One region of the Kitasatospora sp. NPDC088346 genome, then DNA from elsewhere that is predicted to be linked to it. Evidence: riboswitches for the same ligand, from Rfam matches in the RefSeq annotation. Region 1 holds a riboswitch; the other holds the start of a gene.
What was found. A riboswitch is a leader RNA that binds a small molecule or an ion and turns the genes downstream of it on or off. The one in region 1 is predicted to bind glycine.

Region 1 (15,712 bases):
CGGCAGGATCCGCCGGCAGGGCGGCGCCCAGGGGGGTGGCCGTGCGGCGGGTGTGGATCGCGAGCGAAGCGAGGGTACAACGATGTGCCAGCACCGTATTGAGTGTCCTACCGCCGACTCCTCCGACCGCGAGGCGGCCGTCCCCGTGGCGCTCCACCCCGACCAGGGGTGGAGCCTGCTGTGCAACGGCGTCCTGCTCTTCGAGGACACCGGCGAGCTGCTGCCGGACGGCCGGGTGATCGCGCCGCACCGGCCGCTCGCCTTCGCGTCCTGACGGCCGCGCCCGGGAAACCGCTCGGGACGACCGCACCGGACGACCGCACCGGACAACGGGGAGGGCCCCGGAGGATCGATCCTCCGGGGCCCTCCGTCGTCACCGCGCTCAGACGCCGTAGTCGTCCAGCGGCGGGCAGGAGCAGACCAGGTTGCGGTCGCCGTACGCACCGTCGATCCGGCTCACCGGCGGCCAGTACTTGTCGGCCGGGTTGACGCCGGCCGGGAAGACCGCCTCCTGGCGGGTGTACGCGCGCTCCCAGTCACCGGCCATGGTGGCGGCGGTGTGCGGGGCGTTGCGCAGCGGGTTGTCCTCGGCCGGCCAGGCGCCGGAGCCGACCTTCTCGATCTCCGCGCGGATCTCGATCATCGCGGCGCAGAACCGGTCGATCTCGTGCAGGTCCTCGGACTCGGTGGGCTCGATCATCAGCGTGCCGGCCACCGGGAAGGACATGGTCGGGGCGTGGAAACCGTAGTCGATCAGGCGCTTGGCGATGTCGTCCACGGTCACCCCCGTCTCCTTGGTGAGCGGGCGCAGGTCGATGATGCACTCGTGCGCGACCAGGCCGCCGGGGCCGGTGTAGAGCACGGGGTAGTGCGGGGCGAGCCGCTTGGCGATGTAGTTGGCGTTCAGCACCGCCACCTGGGTGGCGCGCTTGAGGCCCTCGCCGCCCATCAGCCGGACGTACGCCCAGGAGATCGGCAGGATCGCGGCCGAGCCCCACGGGGCGGCCGAGATCGGGCCGACGCCGGTGGCCGGGCCGGCCTCGCTCTGCAGCGGGTGGTTGGGCAGGTACGGCGCGAGGTGCGAGCGCACCGCGACCGGGCCGACGCCGGGGCCGCCGCCGCCGTGCGGGATGCAGAAGGTCTTGTGCAGGTTCAGGTGCGAGACGTCCGCGCCGAACTTGCCGGGCTTGGCGAGGCCGACCAGGGCGTTCAGGTTGGCGCCGTCCACGTACACCTGGCCGCCGGCCTCGTGCACGGCCGCGCAGATGTCGGTGATCTGGGTCTCGAACACGCCGTGGGTGGACGGGTAGGTGACCATCAGCACGGCGAGCTGATCGCGGTGCTGGTCGATCTTGGCCTGGAGGTCCTCGACGTCCACGTCGCCGTCGGTCAGGGTCTTGACGACCACCACCCGCATGCCCGCCATCACGGCGGAGGCGGCGTTGGTGCCGTGCGCGGAGGCGGGGATCAGGCAGACGTCGCGCTGGGTGTCACCGTTCGCCAGGTGGTAGGCGCGGACGGCCAGCAGGCCGGCCAGCTCGCCCTGCGAACCGGCGTTGGGCTGGATCGACACGGCGTCGTAGCCGGTCACCTCGACCAGCTGGTGCTCCAGCTCGCGGATCAGGCTAAGGAAGCCGCCGACCTGCTCGACCGGCGCGAACGGGTGCAGTTGGCCGAACTCCGGCCAGGTCACCGGCTCCATCTCGGTGGTCGCGTTGAGCTTCATGGTGCAGGAGCCCAGCGGGATCATGCCGCGGTCCAGCGCGTAGTCGCGGTCCGACAGGCGGCGCAGGTAGCGCAGCATGGCGGTCTCGGAGCGGTGGCTGTGGAAGACCGGGTGGGTCAGGTACTCGTCCTCGCGCAGCAGGCCGGCCGGCAGGGTGTCGGCGGCCTCGGCGACCTCGGTGTCCTGGAGGCCGAAGGCGGCCCAGACGGCGGCCAGGTGCTCGCGGGTGGTGGTCTCGTCGCAGGAGATCGAGACGGTGTCCGCGTCCGCGCGGAACAGGTTGACGCCGGCCTCGGCGGCGGCGGCGACCACCTCGGCGGCGCGACCGGGGACGCGCGCGCTGACGGTGTCGAAGAACGAGCCGTGGACGAGCTCCACACCGCCGGCCCGCAGGCCCTCCGCCAGGGCGGCGGCGTAGCGGTGGGTGCGGCGGGCGATGTCGGCCAGGCCGTCCGGGCCGTGGTAGACCGCGTACATCGAGGCCATCACGGCGAGCAGCACCTGGGCGGTGCAGATGTTGCTGGTGGCCTTCTCGCGGCGGATGTGCTGCTCACGGGTCTGCAGCGCCAGCCGGTAGGCGCGGTTGCCGTCGGTGTCGACCGAGACGCCGACCAGCCGGCCGGGCAGGTTGCGGGCGTACTGGGCGCGCACGGCGAGGTAGCCGGCGTGCGGGCCGCCGAAGCCCATCGGGACGCCGAAGCGCTGCGAGGTGCCGCACGCGATGTCCGCGCCCAGCTCGCCCGGGGACTTCAGCAGGGTCAGGGCCAGCAGGTCGGCGGCGACGGCCACGACCGCGCCGAGCCCGTGCGCCTGCTCGATCAGCGGCGCCAGGTCGCGGACCGCACCGGAGGCGCCGGGGTACTGCAGCAGCACGCCGAAGACGCCGCGCTCGGCGATCTCGGCCGGGATGCCCCCGGAGAGGTCGGCGACGACCACCTCGACGCCGGTCGGCACGGCGCGGGTCTCGATCACCGCGACGGTCTGCGGCAGGGTGTCGGCGTCGATCAGGAAGACACCGCCCTTGACCTTGGTGACCCGGCGGGCCAGCGCCATCGCCTCGGCGGCGGCGGTGCCCTCGTCCAGCAGCGAGGAGCCGGAGGTGTCCAGGCCGGTCAGGTCGGAGACCAGGGTCTGGAAGTTGAGCAGCGCCTCCAGGCGGCCCTGGGAGATCTCCGGCTGGTACGGGGTGTAGGCGGTGTACCAGGCCGGGTTCTCCAGCACGTTGCGCAGGATCACCGGCGGGGTGAAGGTGCCGTAGTAGCCCAGGCCGATCATCGAGGTGAACACCTGGTTGCGGGCCGCGAGGGCGCGGAGCTCGGCGAGCACCTGGGCCTCGCTGCGGGCACCCGGGAGGTCCAGCGCGGCCAGGCTCTTGATCGCGTCCGGGACGGCGGCGTCGGACAGCTCGTCCAGCGAGGCGTAACCGATGTGCGCCAGCATCTTCTGCTGGGCGTCGGTGTCCGGGCCGATGTGGCGGGTCTCGAAGGGGCTGGCCTGCTCGAGCTCGGCGAGGGTGGCGTCGCTGCGGCGACCGTTGATCGGCTGGGCGTTCATGGGGGTCGAGGCCTCCTGGTCGATGACCGGCTGGGGTGCGGGCGCCGACCGGCCTTCGCCGCTGGGGACAGCGGGGACCATGAGCGCACGAACCCGACAGGCCTCCCCCTCTGTCATCGGGACCTGAGAGCTTCGCCCGCACGGGCGGCCCGAGGACCGTCCGTCGGCTTGCACCGTCGGTGAGGGTGGTGTCGCCGGCTCCTGCGCCGGCGCTCCTGCCCTGCTTTCCAGAGTGACCTGTCCCACACGGTACGGATGCCTGAGAGATTCCGGGGAGGAGTTGCTCCTTCGGCGCCCCGACCACCCGGAACACCGGGCTCGGGGACTCTCCCGAGCGGGCTCGGCGGTCGCCGCCCAGGGTACCAGCGCGAATCCCGAGGATCACCGGCCCAGGAGGAGGGATCGGTCACCCCCGTGCCCCGGACGGCGGCGCTCGGGTCGCCTGCGCCCGATAGATGGCATTTCGTATGAAGTGGCGGCTGGCCAGCTCCTTCATCCGCCCCTGACGGCCTTTCACAGGAGCAGGAGTGGAGGACAGCGTGCAGACCGATATCGATCCGCGCGACCTGATCGGGCACAAGGCGGTCGACCGCAACGGCGACAAGATCGGTACGGTCGACGAGGTCTATCTCGACGACGCCACCGGTGAGCCCGAGTGGGCCGCCGTGCGGACCGGGATCTTCGGCCGGGACGCCTTCGTCCCGCTGACGACCAGCGAGTTCGCGGGGGACGAACTGCGGGTGCCCTACGACAAGTCGCTGATCAAGGAGTCCCCGGACTTCGGAGTGGGCCAGCACCTCTCACCCGCCCAGGAGCTCCAGCTCTACCGCTACTACGGCCTGGACACGGGCAACCCCGCGCCGCCGGCCTCGGTCACCAACGGTTCGGCTCCGGCCGTCGCCGCGGCGGCGGCAGCCGCCTCGGACCGCAGCAAGGACCTGGACTTCGGCAAGGTCTCCTCGACGCCCTCGCCGGCGACCTCCCCCGAGGGGCAGACCATGGGCGCACCGACCGCCTTCACCTCGACGCCGCAGGCCGCCGCGCCGATGGCCGCCGCACCGGCCCCCGCGCACCCGGACGACACCCCCACCGTGCAGCGCCCCGCCGCACAGCCGGCGGCCCCGCCCCACACCCAGCAGCACACCCAGTACGGCGCGCAGACCCACCCGCAGCCGATGCCCGCGGCGGAGCCCCGCCGGCCCGCGGCCGAGCAGCCCGCCGCGGAGCGCCCCACGGTGGAGCGGCCCCCGGCGGAGCAGGGCGCCGGGACCTCCGCCGGCTCGCCGAGCGCCCCGGTGGAGATCACCTGCCGGGAGGAACGGCTGGACATCACCACCCAGTGGCACGTGCTCGGCACCGCCCGGCTGCGCAAGTACGTCACCAGCGCGCCGGTGGAGCGCAAGGTGCCGGTGGTGCGCGAGCGGGTCCGGGTGGAGCGGGTGCCCGTCACGGACGCGGAGCGGGCCTCGCTGGCCGAGCAGGACATCGCCGAGGCCGTGGAGGAGGTCACCCTGCGCGAGGAGCGCCCGGTGGTGCGCAAGTACCTGGCGCCGATCGAGCGGGTGCGCCTGGTGGTGGAGCGCTACACCGAGGAGGCGGTGGTCCGCGAGGAACTGCGCCGCGAGCAGGTGGAGATCCACGACGGCACCGTCGGTTCCTCCGGCTCCCCGGGCGGGCCGTCCAACGGCACGGCGCAGCGGTCCGCGCCGGGCAACGGGGCGATGGCGGACACCGTACGGCCGGAGCCGCTGCGCCCGTCCTGAACCTTCCGGCAGCCGCCGTTGCCTGGCCCCGTCCCCGCCGCAGCGGGGGCGGGGCCTTCGCTTTGCCAAAGCTTCACCGATCGATATTTGACACACTGAACTATTCACCGGCATGGTTACTTCATTCGATTCACTATCTCGTGCTTGAAGCACTCCGCTTCGAGCAGCCAGAACCGGAGGAAGAACCGTGAGTGAGGCATCTCAGCCCACCATCACGGCCGACAAGCCGACCAGCGCCCGGGTGCTCCCCGCCCTGGTGCTGGCCATGCTGGCGTTCAGCGTGGTGCAGACCGCAGTCGTCCCGATCCTGCCCTCGCTGGCCAAGGAGCTGAACGTCTCCGGGTCCAACATCACCTGGCTGATGACGGCCAACCTGCTCTCGGCCGCCGTGCTCACCCCGCTGCTCGGCCGCTTCGGCGACCTGCGCGGCCGCAAGCCGATGCTGCTGGTCTCGCTGGCCGGCCTGGTGGCCGGCTCGGCGCTCGCGGTCGGCACCCACTCCTTCACCTGGCTGGTCGTCGCCCGCGTCCTTCAGGGCGCCGGCGGCGGCGTGCTGCCGCTGGCCATCAGCATCGTGCGTGACGAGCTCCCCCGGGAGAAGGTCACCGGCGGCGTCGCGATGATCAGCGCCTCGATGGGCGTCGGCAGCGGCCTCGGCCTGGTCGCCACCGGCCTGCTGCTGGAGCACTGGAGCTACAAGTCCATCTTCTGGATGGGCCTGGTCTTCGGCCTCATCGCGGTCGCCCTGGTCGCCCTGCGGGTGCCCAAGGACCCGGTGGTCGACAAGGAGGGCGGCGCGGACCCGCTCGGCGCCATCACCCTCGCCGGCTGGCTCTCCGCCCTGCTCGTCGCCGTCAGCCAGGGCAACAACTGGGGCTGGACCTCCAACCGCACGCTCGGCCTGTTCGCCGTCGCCGCCGTGGTCGCGCTGGTCTGGATCATCATCGAGACCAAGGTCAGCCACCCGCTGGTCGACATGAAGATGATGTCCCGCCCGGCCGTCGCCTTCACCAACATCTCCGGCCTGCTGATCGGCTTCGGGATGTACGGCTCCTTCCTGGTCATCAGCAACTTCGCGCAGACCCCGGAGAAGCTCGCCCACTACGGCTTCACCGCCACCGTGCTGCACGCCGGTGTGATGCTGCTGCCGTCCGCCGTCGGCTCGATGGTCGCCGCCCCCGTCGGCGCGCTGCTCATCGCCCGCCGCGGCCCCCGGCTGCCGCTGGTCCTCGGTGGCGTGCTCGGCGCCGTCGCGATGTTCTACCTCGCCCTCCGCCACGGCCACGAGGCCGACCTGTACCTCTCCTCCGCGGTCTTCGGCCTCGGCGTCGGCCTCGCCTACGCCGCCATGCCGGCCTACATCAACGGCGCCGTGCCGGTCGAGCAGAGCGGCATCGCCAACGGCATGAACGCCGTGCTGCGCACCGTCGGTGGCGCCGTCGGCACCGCCGTGATGGGCGCCATCCTGACCGGCGACACCATCAAGCACCTGCCGATCCCGGTGCTGCTGCCCACCCTGGACGCGTACAAGCACGCCTTCTGGACGGCCGGTGTGATGTGCCTGGTCGCCGCCGTCGTGCCGTTCGCCATCCGCCGGATCAAGCCGGTCGGCGCCCCCGTCGAGGCGGCCGCCACCAGCCCCGAGCGGGTCAAGACCGACGCCTGACGAGGCGTCCACCCTCGCGGTCCGGGACAGGCCGCGAGGAGACCGGGCCCCGGCGGTCGCGAGGGCATCGCGACCGCCCCGGCCCGGCCCGGCAGACGGCTCCGCACCTGGGACGGGTGCGGGGCCGTTGTCGTACCCGCACACCCGACACCCCGGCCGGTCCCCGCGCCCGCCCGCCGCTCAGCGCAGCGGCACCGCCCCGGACGGCCGCAGCTGCGGATCGTCGATGGCGAAGGTGCGCACCCGGCCGGGCGGGCTGTCCGGCGTCTCGAACCGGACCGTCACCCGCCCCACCCCACTGCCCTGCACCCAGCCGGCGCCGTACTGCTCGTGCGTCACGTCCTCGCCCGGCCACCAGCGGCGGCCCGCCGGGACCTCCGGCGGGGCCTCCGGGGGCGGCTCGGCGGCGGGCCGCAGCTCCTCCTCCCCCGCCGCCGGGGCGGCCCCCCGGACGGCCTGCGCGAACAAGTCCTCCTGGGTGTAGTCCGCGAGCTGCGCGACGCCCACCCCGAGCAGGCGCACCCCGCCCGTGGTCTCCACCTGAAGGGCGAGCCGACGGGCGGTGGACGCGATCACCTCCTCGTCGTCGGTGGGACCACGCAGCGTCTCCGACCGGGTGAGGGTGGAGAAGTCGAAGCGCCGGACCTTCAGCACCACCGTGCGGCCCGAGCGGCCGGCCGCCCGCAGCCGGCGCACGCAGCGGGCCGCCAGCACGTCGATCTCGTGCATGATCTGGTCCCGGTCCGCGAGGTCGACCTCGAAGGTGTCCTCCACCGAGACCGACTTGGCGTCCCGGTCGGGCACCACCGCGCGCTCGTCGACACCCGTCGACATCTGGAACACCCCCGTCCCGTGCGCCCGGCCGAGCAACTGCACCAGCTCCTCCTGCCCGGCCGCCGCCAGATCGGCGACGGTGGTCAGCCCCGCCCGCCGCAGCGCCTGCTCGGTGGCCGGGCCGATCCCCGGCAGTGCCCGGACCGGCATCGGACTGAGCACGGCCTGCTCGGAGCCGATCTCCACCAGCACCAGCCCGTCCGGCTTGGCCTGCTCCGAGGCGATCTTGGCCATCAGCTTGGAGCCGGCCGCACCGACCGAGGCCGTCAGCCCCGTCCGCTCCAGGATGTCCGCCCGCAGGTCCTCCGCCAGCGCCAGCACCAGCCGGGCCCCCTCGGCCGGCCCGGCCTGCTCCAGCGCCGGACCGTACGGGCCCGCCTCCAGGTCGACGAAGGCCTCGTCCAGGCTGAGCGGCTCGACCAGGGGCGAGCGCTCCCGCAGCAGCCCCATCACGATGTCGCTGGCCCACCGGTAGGCCTCGAACCGGCCGCTCAGGAAGGCCGCGTTCGGACAGAGCCGGCGGGCCTGGGCCATCGGCATCGCCGAGTGCACCCCGAACCTGCGGGCCTCGTAGGAGGCGGTCGACACCACGCCCCGGCCGCCGAGCCCGCCCACCACCACCGGCTTGCCGCGCAGACTCGGCTTGGCCGCCTGCTCCACCGCGGCGAAGAAGGCGTCCATGTCGAGGTGGATGATGCTCGGCACTGTCCGCACCCGTCGATCATCCCGCAGGGGTCTGACATCGCGTTCGAGCGACGGGCCGGGCCCCGGTCGAGCCCCGCCGGATCAGCGCGCCGACGCGTCCGCCAGGGCCCGGGAGACCCCGGCCTCGCGCGGGCCGAGGAACTGCGGGTCCGGCCTCAGCCAGGCGTCCAGCGCCGCCTTCCCCGCCCCGGGGATCTCCCGCAGACCGCCGTAGTACCAGGTGGCGTTGTGGCCCTCGTCGACCCCGACGGCGTACGAGTCGATGCCCGCCGCCTCGCACAGCGCCAGCGCCCGGCGGACGTGGAAGGTCTGACTGACCAGCACCGCCCGGTCGACCCCGAAGACCTGACGCGCCCTGGCACAGGAGTCCCAGGTGTCGAAGCCCGCGTAGTCGCCGACCACCCGCACCTCCGGCACACCGCGCTCGATCAGATAGTGCCGCATCGCGTCCGGCTCGTCGTACTCCTTCCGGCCGTTGTCGCCGGTCACCAGGATCGCCTGCACCTTGTGCTGCCGGTACAGCTCCAGCGCGGCGTCCAGCCGGTGCGCCAGGTACGGCGAGGGCTCGCCGTCGAACAGGCCCGCGCCGAACACCACCGCGACCGGCGCCGACGGCGCGCTGCCCACCGTGCCCACCCGGTCGCCCTCGTCCAGCCAGAGCCAGGTGCTGGGCGCCAGCGCCAGCACACCGCCCAGGACGGCCGCGTGGAACCAGCGGCGCTGCCCGCGCCTGCTGCCGACTCCCGCTCTCCGAAGCATCCGACGCACCCGGCCGAGCATGCCGCCCCACCCCCTGGCCTTGACCGATTCCACCCGTCCCGACGTGCCGAAGGGCCCGGACGGTTCCCCGTCCGGGCCCTCGGTCACCGTCCTGTTGCCTGCCGCGGACAGAGCCCGCCGCACGCCGGGGCGGGCGGTGCCCCGGTGTCAGCCGGCCCGGTTGCGCCGCTGCGCCAGCTCGTCCGCCGGGTCGTGGCCGACGTGCGTCTCGCCGGTGTCGGTCCGCTCCGCGTGCAGCCGACCCAGGGCGACCTCCAGTTCCTTGCCGACCGCACCGACGGCGATGCCGAACATGCCCTGACCGCCGCCGAGCAGGTCGACCACCTGCTGCGGGGAGGTGCACTCGTAGACCGTCGCACCGTCGCACATCAGCGTGAGCCCCGCGAAGTCGGCCGGCTCGGCGGACTGCAGGTGGCTGACGGCGACCCGGATGTTCTGCAGCGACACCCCGGCGTCCAGCAACCGCTTCACGATCTTCAGCAGCAGGATGTCGCGGAAGCTGTAGAGGCGCTGCGCGCCGGCCGGGTACGCCGACCGCACGCTGGGCTCCAGCAGGCCGGTGCGCGCCCAGTAGTCCAGCTGCCGGTAGGTGATCCCGGCGGCCGCGCACGCCGTCGGGCCGCGGTAGCCCAGCAGCGCCGAGGTCGGGGCGAGCCGCTCGATCGCGGGCTGGCCGGCCTGCACCGCGGGGAACCGGCCCAGCCGGGGCCGTTCGGGATCCAGGGTCTCGGCCGCGTCGGCACCCCGGGGGGGCGCCAGCAGGCCGCGGGTGCTGCGCGGGAGGTGCACGGCGCACAGGCTCCCGGCAGCCAGGTCGTCGCCGGTGCCGCTCATGCCAACCTCCGTCCACTGCTGCTGCGGGCCGTCCGGGCCCCGGGTGGCCCAACGAACCGGAGCCATCCCTGACGGTAAGCAGTCGCCAGAGACCCGTCAACGATCGCCACGCCGGGCGTCACCGCCAATGTCACTCCACCGAGTGGTTTTCCGTAGCCTCAGCGTGGGCATCTTCGGGGGCTCGGCCCTGCGCAACTTGCGGACGACTCCGGCCGGAGATAAAGAACCGGCCGGGCCCCGGCCGGTCGTCGTCCCACCGGCCGGGCCGACGGGAGGACACCTACTGCTGCCCGCCGAAGTCCTCCGGCGAGACCTGGTCGAGGAACTCGCGGAACTTCTCCACCTCGTCCTCCTGCTCGTCCGGGATCGAGATGCCCGCCTCGGCCAGCACTTCCTCGCTGCCGTAGATCGGCGTACCCGTCCGCAGCGCCAGCGCTATGGCGTCGGAGGGGCGCGCGCTCACCTCGACACCGCCCGCGAAGACCAGCTCGGCGTAGAACACACCCTCCCGCAGGTCGTTGATCCGCACCTCGGTCAGCTGGTGTCCCAGCGCGTCGAGCACGTCCTTGAAGAGGTCGTGCGTCAACGGCCGCGCCGGCGTCATGCCCTGCTGCGCGAAGGCGATCGCGGTCGCCTCGCCCGGTCCGATCCAGATCGGCAGGTACCGATCGCCCCCGACCTCCCGCAGCAGCACGATCGGCTGGTTGGACGGCATCTCCACCCGGACACCCACGACGTCGAGCTCATTCACATTCGTAACCCTATGGCCCACACCGCCGATATGAAAGCGCAGCCTGTCGGCCCGGCCGATTCCGGCCGTCCGGGGGGCGGCCGGAGGGCGCGCCTGCTACGGCTTCGGACGCAGCCCGGCCTGCACCATCGCCGCGTGCAGGCGCACCGAGAGGGTCGCCAGCTCCCGCGCGGTGGCCTCCGCGTGAGTCCGGGTCTGCGGGTTGCGGTGGCGGCGCAGCGGAGCGACGACCTGCTCGACCAGGGCCACCTCGCGGTCCGCCGCCGCCTTCATCGCCCGCAGGTGCCGGGGCTCCAGGCCGTACCGGCCCAGCTCCGCCACCAGTCGGGCGATCTGCAGCGTCTCGCCGTCGAAGCCGCCGTCCGAACCGGCCGCGACCAGCCCGTACGCCTCCCACTCGGCCAACTCGCGCTCGCTCGACCCGGCGGCCGCCAGCAGTTCCGCCCGGCCCAGCCGGACGCCCGACGTCGGATGGGCGGCGACCAGCTCGCGGTCGGCCTCCTCCAACGGCCCCGGCCGGTTGTCCGCGGCGGGCAGGGCCGGCGGCTGCTCGCCGCGCTCCATGGCGTCCAGGTGCTCGCGGATCACCCGCAGCGGCAGGTAGTGGTCGCGCTGCATGCGCAGCACGTACGCCAGCCGCTCGACGTCGGCCGGGCTGAACTTCCGGTAGCCCGAGGGAGTCCGCTTGGGCTCCACCAGACCCTCCGCCTCCAGGAAGCGGATCTTGGAGATGGTGACCTCGGGGAAGTCGTCCCTGAGGTGGGCCAGCACGGCGCCGATGCTCAGCAGCTCGTCGCCCCGCCGCCGGACCTCGCCCGTGCGCCGCGAGGCGGGCACGGACGAGGATCCGAGGAGAGTGGGAGTGTTAGCGGTCACTCGGGCTCCAGCCGAAGTCGTGGTCAGTACCCCCGGTGGTGACTGGCGAAGAACACCAGCCGGTACTTGCCGATCTGCACCTCGTCGCCGTTGTTGAGCGCGACCTCCTCGATCCGCTCACGGTTGACGTAGGTGCCGTTGAGGCTGCCCACGTCGGCCACCGTGAAGCCGCCGTCCTGGCGGCGCCGGAACTCCACGTGCCGGCGCGAGACGGTGACGTCGTCCAGGAAGATGTCGCCCTGCGGGTGACGGCCGGCCTCGGTGACGTCCGAGTCCAGCAGGAAGCGGCTGCCCGAGTTGGGGCCGCGCTGGACGATCAGCAGGGCCGAGCCCGGCGGCAGCGCGTCGATGGCGGCGAGCACCTCGGGCGACAGCGCAGGAGTGGCGCCGGTGCCGGTGGCGTTGGGGTCGTAGGACTCCAGCCCCGAGATCGTGATGGTCGAGGTGGTCTCGGCCGCACCCTCGGGGTGCCCGCCCGCACGCAGCGGAGTACCGCAGTTGGAGCAGAACCTGGCCGTGGCCGGGTTCTGGTTGCCGCAGCGGGGACACGGGGAGGAGCCGGCCATGTTCACTGCCTCCTGGCGCGGCACACCCGGCTGGACGTGCCCGGCGTAGGGGTCCGGGGCGAACCCTCCACCAGAGGTTGAGGGTCCTGCCGGGAAACCTATGCGCGGGGCGCCCGTGGAATCAACCGACTCGCCGTACGCCGCGCCGAAGCCCTCGGTGGAGATGCCCGCGCCCTGGGTCGCGTTGTCGTCGCGGTAGAGCGGACGCTGCGCGTACTGGTCCGCGTCCGGCGCGGGGCGCATCCCCGGCACACCGGACTCCTCGTCGGCGCGGCGGTGGCGCGCGGTGGGCGCCTCGACCGCCGCGTCGCGACGGTTGCTGCGGCCGAAGAGCTTTGCGAAGAAACTCACGGGCGAATCCCCTTGTGTGTGACAGACCCGCCCGCGGGGCAGGGTGAGAGGCTCGGACCGGACGTGCACCCGAAATCGGGCAGGTACCGAGCGTGTGCTGTGTCCCAGTGTGACCGACCGTCGGCGGAGAGCCGCCACCGGGTCCTGACGGGAGTTGACGGGCCGTCCGAAATCCGCCCCGTCACTTCGCCGCCGGCTTGCCGTACTGCAGTTGCCCGGGCGCGGCCAGGGCGTCCACGACGACCTTCTGCTGCTGGGTGATCGTGGCGCGCGCCTGGTGGTTCTCCAGCGTCCGCACCACGCCCCCCGGAATGTTCAGCGCAGGGGTCAGGTCCTGCGGGTTGCCGACCACGGTGAAGCGGAACGGCTGCGACACGGCCTTGCCGTCGATCTGCACGCCGCTCGACGCGCCGTCCGTGAAGTAGGTGCCGGCCACCACTCGAACATCGTTGATCTGAATCGCCTCCGCCCCCGCCGCTCGCAGTTCTTGCAGGGTGTCGAGCAGCATATCTGCCTTCACCTGCCCTTGGGGATCATCGATGGTCAGCACGATCCCCGGCCCGGTCGCCCGGACCGTACCCGCCAGAACACCCAACTCCGCGCTCTTCTTCCTGGTCTGCTCCTGAGCCTCCTTGGCCTGGTTGGAACTGTTCTCCAACTGCGCCATCGACTGCTCCAGCTGCGTCTTCTCCTGCTGGAGACGCTGCTGGCGGCTGTCCAGTTCGTCGAGGATGCGGACAAGATCCTCCTGTCGCGCGCCGCGCAGCTGGTCGTGGTCGTTGGTCGACCGGACCTGGATGGCCAGCGCCAGCCCGAGCGAGAACAGCAGGACCGCCACCACCAGTTGCCCGCGGGAGATCCGCGGCGGCCACAGGGCCGCCCGCATCCGCCGCCGGCCGTCACCGGGCTCCTGGGCGGGCTCCTCCTCACCGGCCGCCCCGGGCTCCCCGGCCTCGGGCTCCGGCTCGGGGTGCGGGACGGGTACGGCCGCTGCTGCGGGGGCCGTGGCGGGCTCCTGCGCCGCCGGCTCCCCGACCGGCTCGGATTCCGTCTGCTCCGCCTCCACCGGCCGGGCCGGTACCGGCTCGCGGTCCGGCTGCTCCGCCACGGGCAGGTCGGCGGATTCCGGCTCGTTCTCGGGCAGGTCGGGTCGCACGTCGGGCTTGTCGTCCTTGTCCACGCCTTGCGCTCCCTACGCCCTGAACACGTGCCGACGGATGGCCGCCGCGTTGGAGAAGATCCGGATGCCGAGCACCACCACCACACCGGTGGACAGCTGCGATCCGACACCCAGCTGGTCGCCGAGGAACACGATCAGCGCCGCGACCACCACGTTCGACAGGAACGAGACCACGAACACCTTGTCGTTGAAGATCCCGTCCAGCATCGCCCGCACACCGCCGAACACGGCGTCCAGCGCCGCCACCACCGCGATCGGCAGGTAGGGCACGACGGCGTCGGGGACCTCGGGCTGTACGAAGAGGCCGACGACCACGCCGATCACGAGACCCAGTACGGCAATCACGGTGTTGGAGCTCCTGTCCCTGCGGTGGACGATGCGGTGGCGTTCTTGGTGCCCGACGGCTTGGGGGTCCGCGTCGCCTTCGCGGAGCCCGAGCCCGCCGACGCCGACGCCGAGGGGGACGGCGTGGACGGCGCGGAGGCGGACGGCGGTGGCTCGGACGGCGTCGTCGAGGCGGACGCGGACGGCGAGGCCGTCTCGGGCGTGTCCGGTCGGGCGAACCGGAGGGTGATGCCCAGGGCCGCCGGCAGCTGCAGGTTCTTCTGCACCGAGATGCTCGACTTGATGCCGTAGCTGTCCTGGATGATCCGCAGGTAGCGCCCGGCCTGGTTGTCCTGGAAGGCCTGGCCGAGCTGCTTCCCGTCGCCGATCGCCAGCACCGTGTACGGCGGCACCAGCGGCCGGTTGTCGACCAGGATCGCGTCGCCCGCCGCCCTGATCGCGGAGAGTGCGGTGAGCCGCTGCCCGTTGACGGCGACGGCCTCCGCGCCGGCCTGCCAGAGACCGTTCACCACGAGCTGCAGGTCGTGGTCCCGGAGGCGGCCGGAGTTGCGGAAGCCCTCGGCCTCGCGCGGGTTGCTGATGTTGCCGCCGCCGTTGGTGCCGTTCGCGTCCTCGATGACCAGCTTCACCCCCGGCCCGCTGATCTCGCCGGTCCCGGTCCCGGCCGCCAGCGCGCCCAGTCCGCCGTCGTCGCCGGCCCGGAGGGCGTCCTGCTGCGTGGTCTGGACCTTGTCGCGGAGCTGTCCGACCTGCTTCTGCAGGCCGTCCGCCGCCCCGTTGGCGTCCTTGATCCGGTGGACCAGCGCGTCGCGCTCCTTGGCCAGCGTCGGCTCGGCCTCGTGCGAGGTCACCGCACCCACCGTGACGACGGTCGTGGCCAGTGCCAGCCCGAGCGCCAGGACGAGCCGGCCGCGCAGGGAGGACGGCAGGCGGCTGGTCCCCTCCACGCCCGCGGCCCGGGCAGCCTCGGCGTAGCCGTCGTCCAGGCTGTGGTCCATCACCGTGGTCAGCAGGGACATCGAGGCGTCCGGACGGGCGAAGCGTCCGTCCCGGTCACTCGGCGTCGGCGTTGCTGGCATGCGGGACATCGTCCCATGTCCCCGACCGGGCGTACGACCTACCCCCACATGGCGGACACGAATCAGGACCGGATCGTGACATCTCCCGGGCGGGCCGACGGGGTGGGACGGCGGGGTGGGACGGCCTGCCCGGCCGTGCCACCCCGCCGTTCCCGTGCGGCTGCCCGGTGCTACCGGCCCGCGGAGTCCACCACCGCACCCCACTCGTCCAGCAACTGCTGGGCCGCCCGGTCGTCCGGGCCCTCGGCCCACAGGTGCGTGACGGCCTCGGCCGGGTCCGGCAGGACGAGCGTCCAGCGCCCGTCCGGCTCGACCACCCGCACGCCGTCGGTGGTGTCCAGCCGCCGCGAGCCGGCCGCCTCCACCACCGAGCGCATCACCATGCCCTTGGCCGCCCAGGGGGTGGCCACGTCGCGGCGCTGGATGTGCGCCTGCGGGATCCGCGCGTCGATCTGGCTGAGCGTGAGCTGCGTCCGGGCCACCAGCCCGACCAGCCGGACGAAGGCCGCGGCGCCGTCCAGCACACCGCTGAACTCCGGGACGACGAAGCCACCACGTCCGTCCCCGCCGAACACCGTGCCCTCGGCGGTGGCCGCCTTCGCCAGGTCGTCGGGCGAGGTGGACGTCCAGATGACCTGGGTCCCGTGGTACGCCGCCACCTGCTCGGCGATCCGCGTCGTGGTCACCGGCAGCGCCACCTGA
Region 2 (15,712 bases), on a different contig from region 1:
CGCGCTGCGGACGGCCGTCCTGTCGCGCAGTGGGTCAGACGCCGGTGGTGAAGGCGGTGTAGGCCTCGGCGTCGAGCAGCTCGTCGGTCGCCTCGACCTTGAGCTTGAAGAGCCAGGCACCCTCGAACGGCTCGCCGTTGACCAGCGCCGGGTCGTCGATGACGGCCTGGTTGATCTCGACGATCTCACCGGTGGCCGGCGAGTACAGGTCGCTGACCGACTTGGTGGACTCCAGCTCGCCACAGGTCTCGCCGGCGGTGACGGTCTCCCCGACCTCCGGGAGCTGGACGTACACGATGTCGCCGAGGGCGTCGGCCGCGTGCTTGGTGATGCCGACGGTCGAGACACCGTCCGCGTCAGCCGCGGTCAGCCACTCGTGCTCCTTGGTGTACTGCAGGTGCGTGGGGTTGCTCATGACGTCATTCTCCAGGATCGCAAGAGGGTAGGGCGAAGCCGTCCGCTGAACGGACCGGGCTCGGGGGTTCGTACGGCTCAGCGGGCGCGCTTGTAGAACGGCAGCGCGACGACCTCGACCGGCTCGTGCTTGCCGCGCACGTCGACGGCGACCGCGGTGCCGGGGGCGGCGTGCGCCGCGTCCACGTAGGCGATCGCGATCGGCTTGCCCAGGGTGGGCGACGGCGAGCCGGAGGTGATCCGGCCGATCGGGGTGCCCTCGGCGGAGACCACCGCGTACTCGGCGCGCGGCACACGCCGGCCCTCGGAGACCAGGCCGACCAGCACCTGCGGCGGGTTGGTCTCGGCGGCCGCGGCGGCCTGCTCCAGAGCCTTGCGGCCGACGAACTCGCCGTCGTTGGTGGTCTTGTCGAAACGGACCACGCGGCCGAGACCGGCGTCGAAGGGGGTGAGGTCGGTGGAGAGCTCGTGCCCGTACAGCGGCATGCCGGCCTCCAGACGCAGCGTGTCGCGGCAGGACAGGCCGGCCGGGACCAGGCCGACCGGGGTGCCGGCCTCGGTCAGCGCCTGCCACAGGTGCTCGGCGTCGGCGGGGGCGCAGAAGATCTCGAAGCCGTCCTCGCCGGTGTAGCCGGTGCGGGCCAGCCAGACCTGCCGGTCGGCCACGGTCGCGGGCAGCAGGGCGTAGTACTTCAGCGCGGGCAGGTCGGCGTCGGTCAGCGAGGCCAGGATGCCGTTGGCCTCCGGGCCCTGGACGGCGATCAGGGCGTAGGCGTCCCGGTCGTCGCGGACGACCGCGTCGAAGCCGGCCGCGCGCTCGGTCAGCGCGTCCAGCACGACCTGGGCGTTGGAGGCGTTGGCGACCACCATGTACTCGGTCTCGCCGGTGCGGTAGACGATCAGGTCGTCCAGGATGCCGCCGTCCTCGCGGCAGATCATGGTGTAGCGGGCGCGCAGCACGCCGAGCGCGGAGATGAAGCCGACCAGCGCGTGGTCCAGCAGCTCGCCGGCCTGCGGGCCGGTCACGGTGATCTCGCCCATGTGCGAGAGGTCGAACAGGCCGGCCCTGGTGCGGACCGCCAGGTGCTCCTCGCGCTCGGAGCCGTAACGCAGCGGCATGTCCCAGCCGGCGAAGTCGGTCATGGTGGCGCCGAGCGAGCGGTGCAGCGCGTCGAGCGCGGTGTGACGGAGGGACATGGCGGCGGGACTCCTTGGCTGGGCACTCTGGAGCACGCCCGGACCTGGATGCGGGCATGCGGTGGCGAGGACTCCCCGTCTGTCGTCGCAACCTGAGAGCTTCACCGCACACAAGAATGGCGGCTTGCACCGTGGGTGGGCGCACGGCGCGGCCGTGTCCACTTTCCAGATGTGCCTCGCCCGTGCGGTATGGGTGCCTGAGAGATTCCGGGGAGGACTTGCTCCTTCGGCGCCGGCCCAGCCTCGAAACGAGGCTCTCCGGACTCTCCCGCGCGGGTTCGAGCGGCCAGTATGAAGTTCGATCGGGGTCATCATGGCATGCCCGGGGGGCCCTACGGGAGGGGGGCCGGACGATACGCTCTGCGGGACGGTTCTCGGGCCGGCGTACGGGCCGCGCGGCGCGTGGCCCGCCCGGTCAGGGCGGAAGGGGCACAGGCGGATGGGGTACCCGGCGGGCGAGGCGCAGTCCTGGGCGGAGCCGGGCACGGCTCCCGAGGGCGGGAGCTGGCCGGTCAACGAGCTGGAACAGGTCCTCACCGCGGCCCTGGGCGATCCGGGGGCGACCCCCCGGGTGATCGAGGTGCTGGCCCGCAGCCAGGTGTGGATCCCGCTGCCCGCGGGCGCCGACCGGCAGGGCGAGTCGCTGGACCTGCCCACCATCGAGCTGGCGGGCGCCCCCTACGTGCCGGTCTTCTCCTCCCAGGAGGAGTTCCTGCGCCAGGCGCCGGGGATGCCCTTCGCGATCGCCCCGATGTGGGAGTTCGCCCGCGGGCTTCCGCTGGGGATCGGCATCGCGGTCAACCCGCAGGCGCCGGTGGGCATCCCGGTGCCGCCCGAGGGGGTCGGTGAGCTGCGGCGCGGCCCGCAGGGCGAGCGCGCTGCCGGGCCGGCCGTCCCGGAGGGCGCCCGGGTGGCGCTCAAGGAGCCCGAGCCGCACCAGGAGCCGTACGCCTTCCTGGCCGCCGCCGGCACCGAACTGGCCGCACTGCCGGAGGTGTTGACGGCTCGCCGGGCGCTGGCCAAGGTGGAGGGCGAGGCCACGCTGCTCTACCTCGGCATCCAGCTCGACCCGGCGCTGCCGGCCGACCCGGCCCGGGTGGGCGAGGCGCTCGGCCGGGCCCTGGGAACCGCCGCGCCGGCCTGGGGCGTCCACCTGGTGCTGCTCGACCTGGCCGCCGATCCGGTGGTCGACTGGCTGATCGCACAGGTACGGCCCTTCTACGTACGGGCCTGATCGGGCCCGTCCACGGGTGACCGTCCGGTAGAGGGACGGCGGTATGACGTGTGTCGGGCCTGCCCCATAGGGTTGTCGCCGACAGCCCGTGCGGCGAGGCCGGCGGAGGCGACGGGACGGGCGAGAGCGAGGTGGGCGCGTGAGCGCGGGAGCGGCAGGCGGCGGCGCGCCGGGCCAGTGGGGCCCGGCTGCCACGGCGCGTCCCGGTGGTGACCCGGGCGCGATCGAACGCGCCCTGGGCCAGGTCGCACCCGAGCGGTACGACGCCTACGAGGCGCTGCTGCGCGCGATCGCCGAGGGCCAGGTCTGGATGCTGCTCTGGCACGGGCAGCCCGGCAGCCCGGACGCCCAGTACGGGAACATGGACATCGGCGGCCACGGCTACGCGCCGGCCGTCACCTCGCCCGGCCAGCTGACCGCCAGCGGCTGGGCCCGCGGCCACGAGGTGATCACCGGCCTGGAGATCGCCAACGCGCTGTACCGCACCCGCTGGGGCCTGTGGCTCGACCCGCACGTGCCCGGTGGCGGGGTCGGCGTCCCCTGGGCCGACCTGCGCCGGATCGCGGTCGGCCTGGACCGGCTCCCGGCCGGTCCGCTCCGGATCGACGAGCCGCAGGTGCAGGCGCCGCAGTTCTACGCCCAGCTCGACCGCCAGGCGGCCGAGGTGCGCCCGCTGCGCTCGCTGCGCCAGGCCTGGGTCAGACCGGCCCTGGGCGAGCCGTACCTGGCGATCGGCCTTGACCTGTACGACACCTCGCCGCCCGCCGTGGAGGCGGCCCGGGCGCTGGTGCAGCGTGCGGTGGCGCACGTTCCCGAGGGCCTGTCGGTGTCCACCGTGATGCTGGCGGACGAGTTCGACCCGGTGGCGATGTGGCTGTGGGCCAACGGCCGGCCGCTGTACGACCGCGAGGCCAGGTTCGGCCACACCCAGGCGCCGCCGCCCCCGCCGTACCCGGGGTACGGCTACCCGCCTGCGCAGGGGCAGTCCGCCGCGGGCTGGCCGCAGCAGCCGTGGACCGGCTACCCGGGGCGCTGAAACAGGTTCGTGCACCATTCGACCGCTCGGCCGTCGGGCAATTCGCCGACGGTTCCTCCGGCCTGACCCGGCTCGGCCACCTGGCAGTTCTCCGCCATTGGCGACCTTCCGTCAGTCAATGCCTTGACAGGGGCGTAACACCTGTGTGAAGAGCGATATGCGGTGGAAACGTTCATGCATGCGGGCAGATCACAGTTGGGCATCCTTCGCTTGTGGGGGGTGGCGCAAGCCTGTCCGAATGACACAGAGTTCTGCGCAATGCAGAGCGCGGAACGAGCCCCACGAAGGCGAACGCGCAAGCTGAAACACCTGATCCGCGCGGTCGGCGCACCGACCGGAGTACCAGCTCGTCGCAACGGGCAGTCGTATCGCAGTACTTGGCATCTTCAGCACCTCAGCACCGCACCTTCAGCACCGCCGCACCGTTTCCGGCACCACCGCACCGACGCATCGTCACCAAGCATCAGTGGCGCAATCCGGTCCATTTCGCAGCTCCGGCCCTGATCGGGCCGGAGGGTGTGCGAACGGACCGGAGACCGTGGGCCGGCCACCGTCGGCGAGGGGACCGAACTGACCATGACCACATCGAACGAGACCATCGGCACCGCGTCCCAGGCCCAGCAGGAAACGGGCCCGGCGAAGCGGATCGAGGGCAGATCGCTCAGCCAGATCGCCTGGCTGCGCTTCAAGCGCGACAAGGCCGCCGTCGCCGGCGGCGTGGTCGTCATCCTGCTGGTGCTGCTCGCGGCACTGGCCAAGCCGATCGAGGCGGTCTTCGGCCTCGACCCGAACGCCTTCCACCAGGACGCCCTGGACGCCAACCTCGGTGGCATCCCGTTCGGCGACTGGGGCGGGATGAGCTGGGAGCACCCGCTGGGCGTCGACGTCCAGTACGGGCGCGACATCATGACCCGCATCCTTGAGGGCTCCTGGGTCTCGCTGCTGGTGGCCTTCGGCGCCACCGTGCTGTCCAATGTCATCGGGACGGTGCTCGGCATCACCGCCGGCTACTACGGCGGCTGGGTGGACACCGTGATCAGCCGCCTGATGGACATGTTCCTGGCCTTCCCGCTGCTGCTGTTCGCGATCGCCATCTCGGCCTCGCTCAAGGACGGCGCGTTCGGGCTGCACGGCACCTCGCTCCACATCGCGGTGCTGATCTTCGTGATCGGCTTCTTCAACTGGCCCTACATGGGCCGGATCGTGCGCGGCCAGACGCTCTCGCTGCGCGAGCGCGAGTTCGTGGACGCGGCCCGCAGTCTCGGTGCCCGGGGGCCGTTCATCCTGTTCAAGGAGCTGCTGCCGAACCTGGTCGGTCCGATCCTGGTCTACTCGACCCTGCTGATCCCGACCAACATCCTCTTCGAGGCCGGCCTGAGCTTCCTCGGTGTCGGCATCGAGCCGCCGCAGGCCTCCTGGGGCGGGATGCTGAGCAACGCGATCGACTACTACCAGGTGGACCCGCAGTACCTGATGGTGCCCGGCCTGGCGATCTTCATCACCGTGCTCGCTTTCAACCTCTTGGGTGACGGGCTCCGTGACGCCCTCGACCCCAAGAACAACTGACGAACCGTCAGGTCTTTTTCCCAACCGTCATCGCTCTTCCTCCAAGGGGTTGATCTCAGCTATGCGCAGGTCCCGTACTGCCGCGCTGACCGCGCTCGCCGCGGCCGTGGCGCTCACCCTCACCGGCTGCTCCAGCAGCAAGGGCAGCTCCGACGGCTCCGCCAAGGGCGGCGCGGTCGCAGGAGCCGACGCGGCCACGAAGAACATCGTGAACGCCTCGGAGCAGAAGGGCGGCACGGTCGTCTACGAGCACTCCGACGTGCCGGACTCCTTCGACCCCGGTAACACGTACTACGCGTACATGTACAACTTCTCGCGCCTGTACGGCCGCCCGCTCACCACCTTCCAGCCGGCCGCCGGCGAGGAGGGCAACAAGCTGGTCCCGGACCTCGCCGAGTCGCTCGGCCAGGTCAGCGCCGACGGCCTGAGCTGGACCTACAAGCTGCGCGCCGGCATCAAGTACGACGACGGCGCCGTGGTCACCTCCAAGGACATCAAGTACGCCGTGGAGCGCTCCAACTTCGCGGCCGACGTGCTGTCGAACGGCCCGACGTACTTCCACGACCTGCTCAAGGACAACGACACCCCGTACCAGGGCCCGTACAAGGACAAGAGCCCCGAGGGCCTGAAGTCCATCGAGACCCCGGACGACACCACCATCGTCTTCCACCTGAAGCAGCCGTTCGCGGACTTCGACTACCTGGTCAGCGCCCCGCAGACGGTCCCGGTGCCGCAGGCCAAGGACACCGGCGCGGACTACGTCAAGCACATCGCCTCCACCGGCAGCTACAAGTTCCAGAGCTACGAGGAAGGCAAGGAGGTCGTGCTCGTCCCGAACACCAACTGGGACCAGAAGACCGACCCGATCCGCAAGCAGCTGGCCGAGAAGATCCAGGTCAAGCTGAAGATCGCGCAGTCCACCATCGACCAGGACCTGCTGGCCGGCAACGCCCAGGTCGACCTGGCCGGCAAGGGTGTCGACCCGCAGACCCAGGCCAAGCTGCTGCTGGACCCGAAGCTCAAGGCGCAGACCGACAACACCTACGGCGGCCGCCTGGTCTACACCGCGATCAACACCAAGGTCGCGCCGTTCGACAACGCGGACTGCCGCAAGGCCGTCCAGTACGCGATCGACAAGGTCTCGGTGCAGACCGCGATCGGCGGCCCGATCCGCGGCGACGTGGCCTCCACCGTGCTGCCGCCGGACATCCCGGGCTACCAGAAGTTCAACCTGTACGAGACCGCCGGCAACAAGGGCGACGAGGCCAAGGCCAAGGAGGCCCTGAAGGCCTGCGGCAAGCCGGACGGCTTCAAGACCAGCATCATGGCCCGCCAGGACCGCTCGACCGAGGTCGCCTCGGCCACCGCGATCCAGGCCGCGCTGAAGAAGGTCGGCATCGAGGTCGACATCCAGCAGTTCCCGCAGGGCAAGTACTTCCAGGACTTCGCGGGCGTGCCGGAGTACACCGACAGCCACGGCACCGGCCTGATCATGATGCAGTGGGGCGCCGACTGGCCGACCGGCTACGGCTTCCTGCAGCAGGTCGTGGACGGCCGGGCGATCAAGAAGTCCGGTAACACCAACCTCTCGCAGCTGAACGACCCGTCGATCAACAAGCTGCTGGACGACGCGATCGCCAACCCGGACCGGGCCGCCCGCGAGAAGATCTACGGCGAGATCGACAAGAAGACCATGGAGGCGGCGGTCATCGTCCCGCTGACCTACTACAAGGTCTTCCTGTACCGCCCGGCGGGTGCCACCAACATGGCGTCCACCCCGGCCTTCTCCGGTCAGTACGACTACCTGAACATCGGCGTCACCAAGTAAGAGCCTGGCTCCACACCCCTGAAGGCAGGTGAAGGCAGCGGCGCCCGCCTCCGGCCCGGTCACCCCGGGCGGAGGCGGGCCGCCGCAGCCGACCGACTATGTTCGCCTACATCATCCGAAGGATCCTCGCGGCCGCCGTGCTGCTGCTGGTCGTCAGCGCCATCACCTTCGGCATCTTCTTCCTGCTGCCCGCACTGGCGGGGGAGACCACCGACCAGCTGGCCGCCCAGTACGTGGGCAAGAACCCGAGCCCCGAGGCGATCGCCGCGGTCAAGCAGAACCTCGGGTTCGACCAGCCGCTGTACGTCCAGTACGGCCGCTTCCTCAAGGCCCTGGTGAGCGGCGCCGAGTACCAGTTCGGCCCGGACCCGGTCAGCTGCCACGTCCCCTGCTTCGGCTACTCGTTCAAGAACCACGTCGAGGTCTGGCCGGAGATCTCCTCCCGCATCCCGGTCACCTTCTCGCTGGCCATCGGCGCCTCGGTGGTCTGGCTGATCTCCGGTGTCTCCACCGGTGTGATCTCGGCGCTCAAGCCCAAGTCGATCTTCGACCGGCTGTCGATGGGCATCGCCCTGGCCGGCGTCTCCAGCCCGGTCTTCTTCACCGGCGCCCTGCTGCTGTTCTTCTTCCACTTCAAGTGGCCGCTGTTCGAGAACGTCGAGTACGTCAACTTCACCGACGACCCGTTCGCCTGGGCCGGACACCTGATCCTGCCCTGGGTCTCGCTCGCCTTCCTCTACTCCGCCCTCTACGCCCGGCTCACCCGGGCCGGGATGCTGGAGACGATGAGCGAGGACTACATCCGCACCGCCAGGGCCAAGGGCCTGGTCGAGCGCAAGGTGATCGTCCGGCACGGCCTGCGCTCGGCGCTCACCCCGATCATCACCATCTTCGGCATGGACCTGGGCCTGCTCCTCGGCGGCGCCCTGATCACCGAACAGGTCTTCTCGCTCAAGGGCATCGGCGCCTACGCCGTGGCCGCGATCGGCGAGAACGACCTGCCCAAGGTGCTCGGCGTGACCCTCGTCGCCGCCTTCTTCATCGTGGCCTGCAACCTCCTGGTTGACCTCCTGTACGCCGCAGTCGACCCCCGCGTGAGGCTGTCATGATCGACCTTCAGTCCTCCTCGCCGGACGCCTTCCTGTCCGTCCGCGACCTGCGGATCCACTTCGACACCGACGACGGCCTGGTCCGCTCCGTGGACGGGGTCAGCTTCGACCTCCAGCGCGGCAAGACCCTCGGCATCGTCGGCGAGTCCGGCTCCGGCAAGTCCGTCACCTCGCTCGGGATCATGGGCCTGCACCGCTCCAAGCGGGCCCGGATCACCGGCGAGATCTGGCTGGACGGCGAGGAGCTGGTCGCCGCCGGGCCCGAGCGGGTCCGCCAGCTCCGCGGCCAGAAGATGTCGATGATCTTCCAGGACCCGCTGACCGCGATGCACCCCTACTACACGATCGGCCAGCAGATCGTGGAGGCCTACCGGGTGCACCACCCGGAGGTGAAGAAGAAGGACGCCCGCAAGCGGGCCGTGGAGATGCTCGACCGGGTCGGCATCCCGCAGCCGGACCGCCGGGTGGACGACTACCCGCACCAGTTCTCCGGCGGCATGCGCCAGCGCGCCATGATCGCCATGGCCCTGGTCAACGACCCGTCGCTGCTGATCGCCGACGAGCCGACCACCGCCCTGGACGTCACCGTCCAGGCGCAGATCCTGGACCTGATCCGGGACCTCCAGCAGGAGTTCGGCTCGGCGGTCGTCATCATCACCCACGACCTCGGGGTGGTCGCCGAACTGGCCGACGACATCCTGGTGATGTACGGCGGGAAGTGCATCGAGCGAGGCCCCGCGGCCACGCTGTTCGAGGCCCCCGAGCACCCCTACACCTGGGGCCTGCTCGGCTCGATGCCGCGCCTGGACCGCGAACTGCAGGACCGGCTGATCCCGGTCAAGGGCACCCCGCCCAGCCTGATCAACGTGCCGTCCGGCTGCGCGTTCCACCCGCGCTGCCCGTACGCGGCGCTGACCGGCGGGCGCTCGTCCACCGAGGTGCCGGTGCTGGCGGAGGCCTCCGAGCGGCACCACGCCGCCTGCCACCTCCCGGCCGCCGACCGGCACCGGATCTTCGCCGACGAGATCGCGCCCCGGCTGTGACCCCGTTCCACCCCTCAGGAGACACCCCATGACGGACAGTCAGACAGCGGAGATCCCCGCACCCGCGTCCGCCTCCGACCGCGATCCGCTGCTCCGGGTGACCGGTCTGGCCAAGCACTTCCCGATCACCCAGGGACTGCTGCGCCGCCAGACCGGCGCCGTTCGGGCGGTGGACGGGATCGACTTCACGGTCAACGCGGGCGAGACCCTCGGCGTGGTCGGCGAGTCGGGCTGCGGCAAGTCGACGATGGGGCGCCTGGTCACCCGGCTCGCCGAACCCACCGGCGGGAAGATCGAGTTCGAGGGCACCGACATCACGCACCTGAGCACCGGTGCGATGCGGCCGCTGCGCCGGGACATCCAGATGATCTTCCAGGACCCGTACTCCTCGCTGAACCCCCGGCACACCGTGGGCACCATCGTGGGGGCGCCGTTCCGGCTGCAGAAGGTGCAGACCGAGCACGGCGTCAAGCGTGCCGTGCAGGACCTGCTGGAGCTCTGCGGCCTCAGCCCCGAGCACTACAACCGCTACCCGCACGAGTTCTCCGGCGGCCAGCGGCAGCGCATCGGCATCGCCAGGGCGCTCGCGCTCAAGCCCAAGATGATCGTCGCCGACGAGCCGGTCTCGGCCCTGGACGTCTCCATCCAGGCCCAGGTGGTCAACCTGCTGGACGACCTCCAGAACGAGCTCGGCCTGACGTACCTGATCATCGCGCACGACCTCTCGGTGGTCCGGCACGTCTCGGACCGGGTCGCGGTGATGTACCTCGGCAAGATCGTCGAGATCGCCGAACGGGACTCCCTGTACAAGAGCCCGATGCACCCGTACACCACCGCGCTGATGTCGGCCGTGCCGGTGCCCGACCCGACCCGCAAGGAGCGCCGGGAGCGGATCCTGCTCACCGGGGACGTCCCGTCGCCGATCAATCCGCCGAGCGGCTGCCGGTTCCGGACCCGCTGCTGGAAGGCGCAGGACGTCTGCGCCGCCCAGGAGCCGCCGCTGGTCGCGGCCAAGGCCGGCCACCAGGTCGCGTGCCACTTCCCGGAGAACCCTGTTCTGGTCTGAGCACCGACCGCCCCGGGCGGCAACCCGAAGGCCACCGACCGTCCGCGGCCGGTGGCCTTCGGCGCGAGGCGGATCCCGGGTCCGTCCGGGACCCCGCCGGCCAGGCGGGAGGGTGAGGACGGACCCTAGGCCTTCTGCCGCACCCGCCGTCCTCCGTACGGTGCAGGACGCGGCCCCAGTCGTTGCGGGCGGGGCGCCGGCATGCGTTCACTGATCGGTGTTCTGACCCGATCGACGCCCGACCCCGGCCGGGCAGCTGGGAGGCCGTCCGGTGCTGTCGGCACGCACGCTGTTCCACGAGATCCACGACCACGACGAGGCCTTCCGGTTGTTCTGCTCCATCGCGGCCAAGGGCGAGGACCAGGGCGGCTGGGAGAACGGCCGGATCTCCCGGCTGGTCGACGACCAGTGGCTCGCCCCGCGGATCGCCCGGCACGGCGCGGACGAGGACAAGCACGGCCGGATCTTCAACGCCCTGCTGCACAAGCGCGGTCTCGGGCCGGTCGAGGTGCCCGACGAGACCGACTACACGATGATCCTGGAACGCCAGGGCATCGGCCTGGCCCACTCCCGGCTGCGCCGCGACGAGCCGCTGACCGAGACCGACGTGATCACCTACCTCGCGCACAGCCGGGTCACCGAACAGCGCGCGGCCGAGCAGATGCGGCTGCTCAAGCGGGTCTTCGGGGACCACCCGGAGATCGGCCGGGCGGTGCGGATGATCTCCAACGACGAGGACAACCACCTCGCCTACTGCCACGAGGAGCTGCTCCGGCTGGCCGCCGCCGGCCACGGCCGGCAGATCCTGCGGACCCTCCAGGACACCGCGCGCGCCGAGATCCGCACCTACCGGGACGTGAGCCTCGCGGTGATGTCCCACATGGGCGGGATCCTGCGCTGGCCCCGGGCCAAGTCGGCCGCGCTGGCCGCCGGGATCCACGGGGTGTTCGGGTACGAGCGGCTCGGCGGCTGGCACCGGATGACCACCCTGCGGATGCCGGCGAGGCTCGACGCCCTCGGCGGGCCGGCGCCCCACGAGACGTTCGCCTGACGGCCGCGGCCGACGACCCGTCAATTGGTCCGGCCATGGATCCGGCGTGGACACTGGCCCCCGTGACCTCGCAAATCTTTTCGCCAGGGGTGCAGCAGACCCTGGACCTGATCGGCATCTTCGTCTTCGCCCTGTCCGGCGGCCTGCTCGCCGTCCGCAAGAACATGGACATCTTCGGCATCTGCGTGCTCGCCGAGGCGACCGCGCTGGGCGGCGGGGTGATGCGCGACCTGGTGATCGGGGCCACACCGGTGGCGGCCTTCAGCAACCTCGGGTACTTCTCCACCCCGCTGGCCGCCGGGCTGGTGGTGTTCTTCCTGCACCCGCAGGTGGAGCGGATCAACACCGCCGTCCAGACCCTGGACGCGGCCGGTCTCGGTCTGTTCTGCGTGACCGGCACGATCAAGGCGCACGACTACGGGCTCAGCTCGGTCGCCTCGGTGGCCCTCGGCATGCTCACCGCGGCCGGCGGCGGCGTCATCCGCGACGTCCTGGCGACCGAGCAGCCGTCCCTGCTGCGCTGGGACCGCGAGATCTACGCCGTGCCGGCCCTGGTCGGCGCCACCGTGGTCGCGGTGCTGATCGCCGTCGACCGGCTCACCCCGCTGAACGCCTCGGCCGCCGCGCTGTCCGCCTTCGTGATCCGGATGCTCGCGCTCAGGTACGGCTGGCGCGCTCCGCGTGCTTGGCACCGCAACGGTTCTCGCACCAGCGAGGAGTAGGCGTCCCGCCGTACGCCAGCGAGATCGCCTCCACGGTGCACAGCAGCTCCGGCACCAGCCGGCTCAGCTCGGCCGGCGAGGCCTCGTAGGCGGGCGCGGAGATCGAGCAGGCGGCGATCGCCCGGCCCTCGGTGCCGGCGACGGGCGCGGCGATCAGGCTCACCGGATCCCGGGCGTCGGCCTGGTCCATCGACCAGCCCTGGCGCCGGACGGCGGCCAGCTCCTCACGCAGCGCCTGCGGGCCCTGCTCGTGGCCGGCCGCCTGCGGGGAGGCCAGATACGCCGTCAGCTGTTCCTCCGGCAGGTCGGCCAGCAGGACCCGGCCGACCGCGGTGGCGACCGCGGGGGTGCGGTGGCCGAACCGGCCGTCCGGACCGAGCCGGGAGCCGGGCCGGTCCGGGTAGCGGCTCTGCGCCTTGTCGAGCTGGAGTACCTTGCCGTCCTCCAGCACCGACAGCTGCACGGTGTGCCCGTACCGCTCGTTCAGCGAGGCCAGGTACGGCGCGGCCACCTGCCGGATGTCGATGGTCTCCAGCGCCTGCTGGGCGAGCGAGAAGAGTCGCCCGCCGAGGCGGTAGCGGTGGTCCGGCTGGCGGGTGACGAAGCCGTGCTCCTGCAGCGTGCGCAGCAGGCGCAGGGCCGTCGACTTGTGCACGCCGATCCGGCCCGCGGCCTGCTCCAGCGAGGTCGGCCCCTCCCCGAGGGCGGCGAGGATGGTCAGCGCCCGGTCGACTGTCTGGGACATCGTGTCCACCCCTCCGTGCCCGGCAGTGGCAGGAGGCTAACGGCGCGTTGCAGAGGGTGCAATGGCCAAATCGTGATCCTGTTGCGGTCTTCGGCCGGGGGGTGTGCCCGCGCCGCCTACACTTGGTCCCGCTATGGCTTATCTCGACCACGCCGCGACCACTCCGATGCTGCCCGAGGCTGTCGCCGCCATGACGGCGCAGCTCGGGGTCGTCGGCAACGCCTCCTCCCTGCACGCGGCCGGCCGCCGGGCCCGCCGGGTGGTGGAGGAGTCCCGGGAGTCCCTCGCGGAGTCGCTGGGCGCCCGCCCGAGCGAGATCGTGCTCACCGGCGGCGGCACCGAGTCCGACAACCTCGCGGTGAAGGGCCTGTACTGGGCCCGCCGGGACGCCGACCCGGCCCGCCGCCGGGTGCTGTGCAGCCCGGTCGAGCACCACGCGGTGCTGGACGCGGTGCACTGGCTCGCCGAGCACGAGGGCGCGCTGGTCGACTACCTGCCGGTGGACACCCACGGCCGGGTGCACCCCGGTGCGCTGCGCGAGGCGATCGAGCGGGATCCGGACTCGGTCGCGCTGGTCACCGTGATGTGGGCCAACAACGAGGTCGGAACCCTCCAGCCGGTCGCCGAACTGTCCGCGGTGGCCCAGGAGTTCGGCATCCCGATGCACGCCGACGCGGTGCAGGCGCTCGGTCAGGTGCCGGTCTCCTTCGCGGAGTCGGGGCTGACCGCACTCACCGTCACCGGGCACAAGATCGGCGGCCCGTACGGGGTCGGCGCGCTGCTGCTGGCCCGTCAGGCCCACCCGGTGCCCCTGCTGCACGGCGGCGGCCAGGAGCGCGACGTCCGCTCCGGCACCCTGGACGTCCCCGGCGCGGCCGCCTTCGCCACCGCCGCCGCGCTCGCCGTCGAACGGCGCGAGCCGTACGCCGCCGCGGTCGGCGCGCTGCGCGACGAGCTGGTCGCGGCCGTCCGCGCGGCCGTCCCGGACGCCGTCCTCAACGGCGACCCGGCGCCGGCCGGCCGGCTGGCCGCCAACGCGCACTTCTCCTTCCCTGGCTGCGAGGGCGACGCGCTGCTGATGCTGCTCGACGCCCAGGGCGTCGAGTGCTCCACCGGCTCGGCCTGCTCGGCCGGCGTGCCGCAGCCCAGCCACGTGCTGCTGGCGATGGGCGCCGATCCGCTGCTGGCCCGCGCCTCGCTGCGCTTCTCGCTCGGCCACACCTCCACCCGGGCCGACGTCGAGGCGCTCACCGCGGCGCTCACCCCGGCCGTGGAGCGGGCCCGCAACGCGGGTCTGGCGGCGGCGGCCCGGCGCTGAACCCGGGCCAGGACGGGGGCTCGGAACCGGGGCCCGAAGCGGGGTCACGGCTCGGCCTCGGCCCGGTCGCGGTCCTGGGTGAACGCCTTACCGCCCGCCCGGCCCGAGCACGTACGCTGGACGCATCATGAGTGACTTCCCCGGTGCCCCGACCGCCCCTTCCGATGGCCGCCGTCTGCGCGTGCTGGCCGCGATGTCCGGCGGGGTCGACTCCGCCGTCGCCGCCGCCCGCGCGGCCGAGGCCGGCCACGAGGTGACCGGGGTCCACCTGGCGCTCGCCGCCAACCCGCAGTCCTTCCGGACCGGCGCCCGGGGCTGCTGCACCCTGGAGGACTCCCGGGACGCCCGGCGGGCCGCCGACGTGATCGGCATCCCGTTCTACGTCTGGGACCTCGCCGAGCGCTTCCGCGAGGACGTGATCGAGGACTTCGTCGCCGAGTACGCAGCGGGCCGCACCCCCAACCCGTGCCTGCGCTGCAACGAGAAGATCAAGTTCGCCGCGCTGCTGGACAAGGCGGTCGCCCTCGGCTTCGACGCCGTCTGCACCGGCCACTACGCCCGGATCGTCGACCAGCCGGGCGGCGGCCGCGAGCTGCACCGTGCCGTCGACCCCGCCAAGGACCAGTCCTACGTGCTCGGCGTGCTCGACACCGAGCAGCTCGCCCACTCGATGTTCCCGCTCGGCGACACCACCAAGGACGCCATCCGCGAGGAGGCCGAGCGCCGCGGGCTGGCCGTCGCCAAGAAGCCCGACAGCCACGACATCTGCTTCATCGCCGACGGCGACACCCAGGGCTTCCTGGCCCGGCACCTCGGGGAGGCCACCGGCGACATCCTCGACGTCGACGGCACCAAGCTCGGTGAGCACGACGGCGCGTACGGCTTCACGATCGGCCAGCGCAAGGGCCTGCGGATCGGCCGCCCGGCCGCCGACGGCAAGCCCCGCTACGTGCTGGACATCTCGCCGGTGAACAACACCGTCACGGTCGGCCCCGCCGAGGGCCTCGACGTGCTCGGGCTCACCGCGATCCGGCCCCGCTGGTGCGGCACCCCGGCCGTCGGGGAGGGCCGCTACACCGCCCAACTGCGCGCCCACGGCGAGGAGGTGCCGGTCACCGCGACGCTGGAGGGCGAGGAGCTGCGGGTCCGGCTGGACACCCCCGCCCGGGGCATCGCGCCCGGCCAGGCCGTGGTGCTGTACGACGGCACCCGGGTGGTCGGCTCCGCCACCATCGCCGCCACCGAGCGCCGGTCCGTCCCCGCCTGAGCCGGGGCTCCCGCTCCGGCGCGGCCGGCCCGCGTGGTAGACCTGGGGCCATCATGAACATCACCGTCTTCTGCTCCGCGTACTCACTGGACGACCGCTACACCGCCCCCGCCGCC

Region 2: another riboswitch for glycine. It lies ahead of gcvT (glycine cleavage system aminomethyltransferase GcvT); the one in region 1 lies ahead of gcvP (aminomethyl-transferring glycine dehydrogenase).

Annotation. Positions count from the first base shown of each region.
Region 1 is NZ_JBIURH010000040.1:2,882-18,593, reverse strand. It holds gene ACIOFR_RS32640 (DUF5999 family protein) at 83-274, shown strand; gene gcvP (aminomethyl-transferring glycine dehydrogenase) at 383-3,280, opposite strand; glycine riboswitch at 3,518-3,623, opposite strand; gene ACIOFR_RS32630 (PRC and DUF2382 domain-containing protein) at 3,820-5,043, shown strand; gene ACIOFR_RS32625 (MFS transporter) at 5,231-6,709, shown strand; gene ACIOFR_RS32620 (DNA polymerase IV) at 6,890-8,257, opposite strand; gene ACIOFR_RS32615 (vancomycin high temperature exclusion protein) at 8,330-9,007, opposite strand; gene ACIOFR_RS32610 (MerR family transcriptional regulator) at 9,176-9,862, opposite strand; gene ACIOFR_RS32605 (bifunctional nuclease family protein) at 10,143-10,613, opposite strand; gene ACIOFR_RS32600 (MerR family transcriptional regulator) at 10,710-11,450, opposite strand; gene ACIOFR_RS32595 (FHA domain-containing protein) at 11,513-12,406, opposite strand; gene ACIOFR_RS32590 (DUF881 domain-containing protein) at 12,588-13,472, opposite strand; gene ACIOFR_RS32585 (small basic family protein) at 13,599-13,931, opposite strand; gene ACIOFR_RS32580 (DUF881 domain-containing protein) at 13,928-15,010, opposite strand; gene ACIOFR_RS32575 (sugar phosphate nucleotidyltransferase) at 15,181-15,712, opposite strand, start outside.
Region 2 is NZ_JBIURH010000066.1:339-16,050, forward strand. It holds gene gcvH (glycine cleavage system protein GcvH) at 35-415, opposite strand; gene gcvT (glycine cleavage system aminomethyltransferase GcvT) at 493-1,611, opposite strand; glycine riboswitch at 1,787-1,892, opposite strand; gene ACIOFR_RS38030 (enhanced serine sensitivity protein SseB) at 2,051-2,845, shown strand; gene ACIOFR_RS38035 (enhanced serine sensitivity protein SseB C-terminal domain-containing protein) at 2,985-3,881, shown strand; gene ACIOFR_RS38040 (ABC transporter permease) at 4,458-5,447, shown strand; gene ACIOFR_RS38045 (ABC transporter substrate-binding protein) at 5,509-7,275, shown strand; gene ACIOFR_RS38050 (ABC transporter permease) at 7,374-8,384, shown strand; gene ACIOFR_RS38055 (ABC transporter ATP-binding protein) at 8,381-9,427, shown strand; gene ACIOFR_RS38060 (ABC transporter ATP-binding protein) at 9,456-10,493, shown strand; gene ACIOFR_RS38065 (ferritin-like domain-containing protein) at 10,765-11,544, shown strand; gene ACIOFR_RS38070 (trimeric intracellular cation channel family protein) at 11,580-12,266, shown strand; gene ACIOFR_RS38075 (IclR family transcriptional regulator) at 12,202-13,011, opposite strand; gene ACIOFR_RS38080 (cysteine desulfurase family protein) at 13,145-14,329, shown strand; gene mnmA (tRNA 2-thiouridine(34) synthase MnmA) at 14,457-15,596, shown strand; gene ACIOFR_RS38090 (TIGR00730 family Rossman fold protein) at 15,650-15,712, shown strand, end outside.